DNA from 2 places in the Peribacillus asahii genome. Region 1 is predicted to be linked to the other one. Evidence: riboswitches for the same ligand, from Rfam matches in the RefSeq annotation. Region 1 holds a riboswitch; the other holds the start of a gene.
What was found. Region 1 has a riboswitch for glycine ahead of gcvT (glycine cleavage system aminomethyltransferase GcvT). Riboswitches for the same ligand answer to the same signal wherever they lie in the genome.

Region 1 (4,433 bases):
CCTGTCACAATATCAGCTCCTAATTGACCTGGAGGAGTTAACGCCCCTAACGCAAGTGGATTGCTGGATACAATGAACAGCGATTTTACACTATGAACGATTTCTTCTATTTCTTTTAATGGTTCAATTCGACCGAAAAAGTTTGGATATTGAACGATCACACCAGCAACTTCATCTGTTATCAATTCCTTAAGCGCTGCTACATCTGTTACACCGTCTTTGTAAGGAATTTCGATTACTTCAACATGTTGTCCTTTTGCATATGTTTTTACCACATCTCTTGCTTCTGGATGAACAGTTGTTGAAAGGAGGATTTTTTTACGACGTGTTTGACCTGCGCTTAACATCGCTGCTTCAGCCAAAGCTGTCCCGCCATCATACATCGAAGAATTGGCTACATCCATACCTGTTAGCTCACTAATCATCGTTTGAAATTCAAAGATTGCTTGCAGCTCTCCTTGTGAAATTTCAGGCTGATATGGAGTATATGCTGTATAAAATTCTGAACGAGCAATCACGTGATCCACAATAATTGGCGCATAATGATCATACACACCCGCTCCTAGAAACGAACTATAGCTTTTTAAATCTGCATTTCGACCTGCTAGTTTCGTTAATTCCTTTAATAAAGCAGGCTCTGATTTTGCTTGTTTAATGTTATATTCGCCTTGAAAACGAACGCTTTCCGGAATATCACTAAAAAGTTCATCAACTTTAGAAACCCCGATTGCTGATAGCATTTCTTTTTGATCTTGTTCTGTCATCGGTAAATAGCGATGTTTCATTTAAATAACCTTCCCCTCTAGTTTCGTGGTCGTTTATAAAATGGTGTTGCCGTTGTAACAGCTTTTAAGCGTTTCGAACGAATCTCTACTTCGACTTCAGTGCCTAGAGTAGTAAATGCTTGCTCGAGCAGTGCCAACCCAACATTTTTCTTTAAAGTTGGTGATTGAGTTCCCGTCGTAACTTCTCCAATTAACTTCTCGCCGCTGTAGACTTTATAGCCATGACGCGGAATCCCGCGATCAATCATTTCCAATCCAACTAGCTTGCGCGGAGCTCCATTTTCTTTTTGTGAGGCAAGTACTTCTTTCCCTAAAAAGTCTGTGCTCTTTTCCGTTTTAACCGCAAATCCAATACCAGCTTCAATCGGTGTAATATCAGCAGAAAGTTCTTGACCATACAATGGCAACTTCGCTTCAAATCGAAGCGTATCGCGCGCACCTAATCCGATTGGTAAAATCCCTTCTTCTTGACCAGCCTCTAACAATTTGCGCCATAGTTGCGGCCCCTCTTCAGAACGGCAATAGATTTCAAACCCATCCTCCCCTGTATAACCAGTACGGGAAACTAGTGCTTGAACACCATTAATATTCACACCATCCTTGAATTTGAAAAATCCAATTTCACTCAAATCTGAATCTTTCGTCAACTTTTGAAGTACCGTTTCTGCAAGAGGCCCTTGCAAAGCAAGTTGTGCATATTCACTAGAAACATTAACAAGCTCTACATCTTCAATAAGATGTGATTGTAACCATTCAAAATCTTTATCGATATTTGCAGCATTCACACAAAGCAAATAGTCCTGTTCTGCTCTTTTATAAACAATTAAATCATCTACTGTGCCGCCATTTTCATAGCACATCGCTGTATAAAGTGCTCCACCTGCTTGCAGCTTGGATAAATCATTCGTAAGCATTTTTTGCAAGAAAGCAAGACTTTGATTTCCTTTAACTTCAAACTCACCCATATGCGAAACATCAAACAACCCCACTTTTGTGCGAACTGCTTCATGCTCCTCTTTAATTCCTGAGAATTGTACAGGCAGTTCCCAGCCTCCAAAATCAATCGTCTTGGCACCACTCTCACGATACACTTCAAATAATGGTGTTCTTTTTAAATTCGTCAATGAATTCCCTCCTTCAATAAACTTGTTAACGCGAAGATATTCCTCAAAAAAGGCATAAAAAAGGACAGAGAAAGCCTATCATAGCTTTTCTCTGTCCTGAAACCTGAAAGTTTACCTTATACAAGGCTTTCCCCTTTGGTGGTCACCTATCGTGACACTCTCCAGAGTTGCGTCCAGCAAGAGTTCTTTTGCCTGAGAGATTCACAGCTTCGTTTGCTCCTTCGGCGCTACATGACGTAGTCTCTCCCCTTGCCTTCATTCGCTTATAAAATTGTCACGTACTGCTCATACTATGAAAAACAAATTATGCTTTTCTTTAAGATACTTTCATCCTACCTTAAGAGGGATATAACTGCAATCATTTTTTATAAAATAAATTCTAAAAACTGATCATTTCCGAGCGTTTCACAATAAAACATTCGTGTTTAGAACAATTTGAAAGGGGTTGGAGCGTGTGAAAATTGAAATTACCTCTGATTTAGAATGGAGTGATAATTTTTTAACGAAAATTAATGAGGATGGGCCCTGGGCAAACTGGGAGCTGTATAAATTAGCAATAGAAGTCACTAAAGACCTTGTTATTTCTGATTTTGAAGGATTACAGGCACCTAAATATTTGCCTTATTTAAAACCGTTACCTCATCAGCTTGAAGCAGCTAGACAAGTAGTAGAAGAAATGAATGGAAAAGCCATTTTAGCAGATGAAGTAGGACTTGGAAAAACGATTGAAGCCGGTTTAATTTTAAAAGAATATATGATTCGCGGCCTTGTCAAAAAAGTATTAATTCTTGTACCCGCTTCCCTCGTCACTCAATGGGCGTTTGAATTAAATACAAAGTTTCATATACCAGCGGTTACACAAAGAAAAAGTTATGTATGGGACTCTTGCGATGTAGTGGTGTCCTCGATTGATACCGCTAAAAGGAAGCCGCATAGTGAGATGATTTTGAATCAAGATTATGATTTTGTCATTATTGATGAAGCACATAAACTTAAAAATAATAAAACAAAAAATTACGAGTTTGTCCAAAATCTCAAAAAAAAGTTTTGCTTATTGCTAACAGCAACACCTATTCAAAATAAGGTGGAAGAAATTTTTCACCTCGTTTCTCTATTAAAACCAGGACATTTAGGAAATGCCAAATTATTTGCCGAAAAATATAAAGGAAAAGGACGTACTATCCAAGAAAATCAGCATCTAAAAGAACTCGTCAACACGGTGATGATTCGCAACCGCCGGGCAGATACGAAAATCGAATGGACGAAACGCCAAGTTGAAACGATTATTATTGATTTTTCTAAAACAGAACAAGCTCTATATGATGCAGTTTCGCAGTTTAAAGTCCATTCAGATGGAGTAGGACATTCCTCTTTTTCAACGCTCACACTCCAAAGAGAAGCATGCAGTAGTCGCGAAGCTGTATATTATACATTAAAAAATATGAAAGCGAAGTATGAAAATCCACCTGCAGCCTTTACAGCGATGATTGACAATATATTACAAAAAGTGAACGAGACAGAACAGAATTCCAAAGCTGAAAAAGCGCTGGAGTTAATTAAAAAAATCGATGATAAAGTCATTATTTTTACGGAATATCGTGCGACACAACTCTACTTACAATGGTATTTGCAACAAAATGGCATTTCTTCTGTGCCATTTCGCGGCGGCTTTAAACGCGGTAAAAAGGATTGGATGCGTGAGCTGTTTCAAAAACAAACGCAGGTCTTAATCGCAACAGAGGCTGGAGGAGAAGGGATCAACCTTCAGTTTTGTAATCATTTAATTAATTTTGACTTGCCGTGGAATCCAATGAGATTAGAGCAGCGAATCGGACGTATCCATCGACTTGGACAAGAAAAGGATGTCATGATTTATAATTTTGCAACTCGAAATACGGTGGAGGAACATATCCTCAAACTCTTATATGAAAAAATTCATTTATTCGAAAAAGTAATCGGTGAACTAGATGATATTTTAACAAAACTAGATATTCACAATATCGAAGAGTATTTAATTGATGTCGTTGGTGAGTCCAAATCAGAAGGAGAAATGAAAATTAAAATGGACAATTTATCTTCCCTCATTCAATTTGCTCAACAAATGAAAGATGGTGACGTTCATGCAGCAGCAGGACATTCATAAATTTTTACTCACATACTTTGAAGCGAATCATTGTGAAATACTTGAAAATCATAATACTTATTTAACTGTTCAATTAACAATTGAAATGGATAAAGAGTTAATGAACCGCCCTTTTTATTGGCACTACCTTGAAAAAACAGGCGGCATCCCTAATCCTTCACAATTAACATTTATAACAGACAGCCAAAACGTACCAGAAAATATAAAAGGAGAACATATTTATTTCGGTTCACCACGTCTTCATCAAATTATTGAATCAACAAAAAAACTAGCTAGCTACATTCGCTTATATGAAGATAAACAAACAAACGGCCAACAAGTTTCTCTATTTCCTTGGTTAAATCTGAATGTAAAAATCTCTTATCAATGTGACCGTAAAAA
Region 2 (4,433 bases), 2.4 Mb from region 1:
CTAGCAAAATACGACCATAAAGTAGCTCAAGTGTTACATGCTGAAATTCGAGATGCTGAGCTACGGGACAAGGGGTTGTGAATTTTTTTCATATTTAAGAACTCAAGCGTACCAATGAATTCCCAAGGTCATTTGAAATTGACTTAGGATTCATCAAGGAGGAAGCACAAATGATAAGAGACGTCGATATCTTAAACAAGGAAACAATCAAAACAGATTTAGCATTAATTAGGTCATGCTTAAAATTGATTAACGCAAGCATATCCTATTCGAAATCACACGGAGAAGATTTCTCTGCTTCGGAAAATGAAGAACTACATATGCTAGTTTCCAAGATTGACAGGAGTTTAAATAAAATCAAAGGACACATACAATATGAAACAAACAATTAAGAACCGCACCAAAACCATTTGCTTGGTCACTGATATGTTCCATAATACTTTATTTGTTCCTGTCTACCACGTTTCCTAGCGCTCCCGAGGATGACAAAATGGCTGAAGAAATGAATACGGACGAATGAAGGTGTGTCGAAAATTCGACATATCTTTTTTATTTGTTCAAAGGATCTTAATGGAGCATTATTCCAAATGGTTTTTATTGGCTCGAAGTTCTTCCGTAACAGAATTTTTATCAATTGCCCCTTTTTGTAGCCATTAACAAGCCTTAAGGGAGCCTTTCGGTGCCCCCTTAAACAGATACTGCTCAAAATTCAAGCCCATTCGTTAAACTTAAAAACGCCACCTTATTTTTTCCAGGCAGATAATTTTATACTTTTTTCCTTTTTTCTACGATTTGAATACAGAGTAAATAATAGAATAAACCAAATCGGTGTTAACAACAGGGCCGGACGTGTTTCTTCAGCAACCAGCATAATGATGAGAATCACGGCAAACAACGTTAGGACAGCGTAATTAATAAATGGTGTGAATGGTGCTTTAAATTTGGATCTTGCCTGCAATTGCGGGCGTGTTTTCTTGTACCTCAAATGACAAATGAGAATGACACCCCAAACCCAAATAAAACAAATCGCACTAATGGTTGTCACGATTCCAAAAGCTTGTTCCGGTATAAGTTTGCTCAAAAGAGCTCCCACTAATAGGACAAGCACAGATATCCATAACGCACTACTTGGTACGTGATTCTTATTCAGTTTTGCAAAATGCAATGGCGCTTGGTCATTTTTGCTTAAATTAAACAGGATTCGGCTTGTTGAAAACATCCCGCTGTTACAGGCAGAAGCAGCTGAAGTTAATACGACAAAATTAATAATTCCTGCGGCAATTGGAATCCCTACTAGACTAAACGTTTTTACAAAAGGACTTTCTGCTGCATTTAGTTCTGTCCATGGGTTAACACACAATAGGATAACAATTGCGCCAACGTAGAAAAATAGGATCCTTAAAGGAATTTTATTAATCGCCGATGGGATATTTTTTTCTGGATTGGATGTTTCCGCTGCCGATACACCCACTAATTCCACACCTACATAGGCAAAGACAACCATCTGGAATGAAAGTAAGAAGCCTGATATTCCGTTTGGAAAAAGCCCTCCATGTTCCCAAAGATTTTGAATCGTAACCGTTCCTGCATCTGTCTTGAATCCCATCACCAGCAAAATAACCCCAATGCCTATTAATGCGAGAATCGTGATGACCTTTATTAATGCAAACCAAAACTCCAATTCTCCAAAAAGCTTTACGGTTAATAGATTAAGTCCTAATAAAATGATCAAGCAGATAATGGCAGGTATCCATTGTGGGATATCAAACCAATATTGTACATATACCCCAACAGCAATCACATCAGCCATAGCTGTCATAATCCAACAAAACCAATATGTCCACCCGGTTACAAATGCTGCCCGAGGTCCAAGATAGTCTTCGGCAATGTCTGTAAACGATTGATAACCTGCTTTAGACAGCAAAAGTTCTCCTAACGCCCTCATCACAAAAAAAATAGCAAGACCTACGATCAAATAGGCAAAGATGATGGACGGACCTGCTAGTTGTATCGCTTTGCCGGATCCTAAGAATAACCCAGTACCAATAGTGCCTCCAATCGCGATAAGTTGAACATGCCGATTTGATAAACCCCTCTTTAATTCATGTTGTGCCATAATGGCGCCTCCTTAATAAAAACTTACATGTGAAACGAAAGCAATAAAAAAAGAGATTGGATGTCCTCCAATCTCTAAGGTATAAAAATAAGAATAATAAATAAGTACTTGTTATGCTAAAACGATCAGCACAACAAATATATATTCAATACTCTTCTGTCCTTTTGCCTGAGATTGTGAACCCTTCGGCGCCGTGGAATTCCCACGGTCTCTCCAGAAGCTGCTCCTGCTATAGTGTGATCCATAGCAATCATAGCTTGCTTATTATTTAAAAATATTATTTCTGAATATTTTCCATTTTAGTAGTAGATTAATATTTTGTCAATATAGTGGATAGGGCATATCTCTCATCATCTTTAATTTCATTTAGGGTACAGTTCGAAGGAATTCATCTATAAATTCTATAATTAGCTTGTACACAATAAGGCTTATCGCAATAAGTTTACAATTAAAGCAAAAATTCTTTGCTGAACATTGAAATAATACTTAAAGGGATGCCGTACTCTTTCATCTAATTCAGGTCCATATTGATGAACCCAACGCGTAATCGTTGTATGAGCGATTGACAAACCTCGCTCCTCCATCATTTCCACCAAATCACGAAAACTGAGGTTGGAGATTACTTGCAAGTGTCTTGAAATTTTTGCACCAGAATCTGCAACATGATGCTTCTAATCGTTTTGATCAAACGATTTTTGGTGAATCTGATTAATTGTTGCCACGAATCAAGTCCAATAAAAAATACCACTTCACGAAAAGTGGCATAATCCTTAGAAACCCTTACATACCAAGGGTTTCAGCGCTATTTAAATGATGACCTGTGAGGGACTTGAACCCCGACCCCCACCCTGTCAAAGCGAAATCTACTAGTTTATTAATTTCAAATATGACAGGTAAGACCTTATTTAAATGAAATTCATTGATTTATCAAGGTTCTGGTGTTTTCGAAATATGATAGGTTATACCTGCTATATCCGATACCACCATTTTGGGCACCAATATTGGCACCACAATAAAAGTCCTCTAAAGGTTGATATGACAAGCTTCTACGCATTCAATAAACGTTGAATGGCAACCATTTTATTGGAGGATTGATTATGGCCAACATTAAAGTTCAAAACAGGATTTCAACGTTGATAGAAAAAGCTTTGGTGGCAGACTGATCATGCTTCCACTTGAACGTATTTTTCGCTTCCATATCAATCACATCCTTTTTTAGAATAGTAATATCAGTATATCCAAGAGTTTGAGATTACTGCAATTAACTTGGAGTTTCGCACTAGAACCCTGTTAGAGATTATGTGAGACGAAATAATGCCCATTATGAATAGGTAAAACACCTTCTTCAAACAACCCGTAAGGATATTAAGGAGGGACATTCACGATTCTTGTTTATGATGAAAAATTTTCTTATTCAGTCTAGAGATATACATAACTAGAAAGCCAGATCTCCCCATACTAAAAACAATAAAGGCTAGCCATAAGCCATGATTGTCCAAGATGGGAGTTGCAGTGACTTGCACAATAATATACGCGATCAACGCGTATATCATAGAGTTTCGAACCGGTGCAATTTCAGTGGCCCCCGTAAAAACACCGTAAATGACGAGTCCGAAACAAGCTACAAATGGGAAAATAATAAGCCAAACTCCATATGTATTCGAAAGCTCAATTACTCTCGGCAAATTCGTGAAGAGTCCAATAATCTGTTCTTGAAATAGTCCATAGATGCAAGCAATGAAGAAAGCAGATAGAATTGACCATTGCCAAGATAAGGTGAGCGTTTTTTTATATAATTTTTCATCATTTGAACCAATTGCTTTACCTACGAAAATGCTAGATGCATTCGCAAACCCATCAAAGAAATAAGCCATAATATAATGAATTTGGATTAACACAGCATTAGCGGCTAATAGTTCTGTACCAAAGGAAGCACCTTTTGCTGTAAACAAGTTAAAAACGGCTAATAAACAAATCGTTCGAATAAATAAATCCCGGTTAACGATAAACATCTTTTTCATAGAATGTGAATCTATAAGTGTTCCTACAGGTGGAATTTTCCATTGAATTGGTGATGCCTTCATTAAAAGAAGTAATCCAATTAGACATGCTGTGATTTCTGCGATTAAAGTTGCCATCGCGACCCCTTTTACAGCTAAAGAAAAAACATGAACAAACAAAATGGCAAGACCCATATTTAGAACATTCATGAACACTTGTAAAAATAAAGATATTTTAATTTTCGACATGCCCATCAACCACCCAAGAATGACATAGTTCATCAAAGTGAAAGGAGCTCCCCAAATTCGAATTCGAA

Region 2: another riboswitch for glycine. It lies ahead of BAOM_RS05650 (amino acid permease); the one in region 1 lies ahead of gcvT (glycine cleavage system aminomethyltransferase GcvT).

The regions. Positions count from the first base shown of each region.
Region 1 is NZ_CP026095.1:3,514,579-3,519,011, forward strand. It holds gene gcvPA (aminomethyl-transferring glycine dehydrogenase subunit GcvPA) at 1-785, opposite strand, end outside; gene gcvT (glycine cleavage system aminomethyltransferase GcvT) at 803-1,909, opposite strand; glycine riboswitch at 1,999-2,076, opposite strand; glycine riboswitch at 2,080-2,168, opposite strand; gene BAOM_RS17325 (DEAD/DEAH box helicase) at 2,364-4,052, shown strand; gene BAOM_RS17330 (YqhG family protein) at 4,030-4,433, shown strand, end outside.
Region 2 is NZ_CP026095.1:1,125,376-1,129,808, reverse strand. It holds gene BAOM_RS24210 (hypothetical protein) at 1-81, shown strand, start outside; gene BAOM_RS05655 (phosphoglycerate mutase) at 171-392, shown strand; gene BAOM_RS05650 (amino acid permease) at 743-2,116, opposite strand; glycine riboswitch at 2,263-2,343, opposite strand; partial or broken gene BAOM_RS25455 (IS6 family transposase) at 2,602-2,730, opposite strand; gene BAOM_RS05640 (MATE family efflux transporter) at 3,496-4,433, opposite strand, start outside.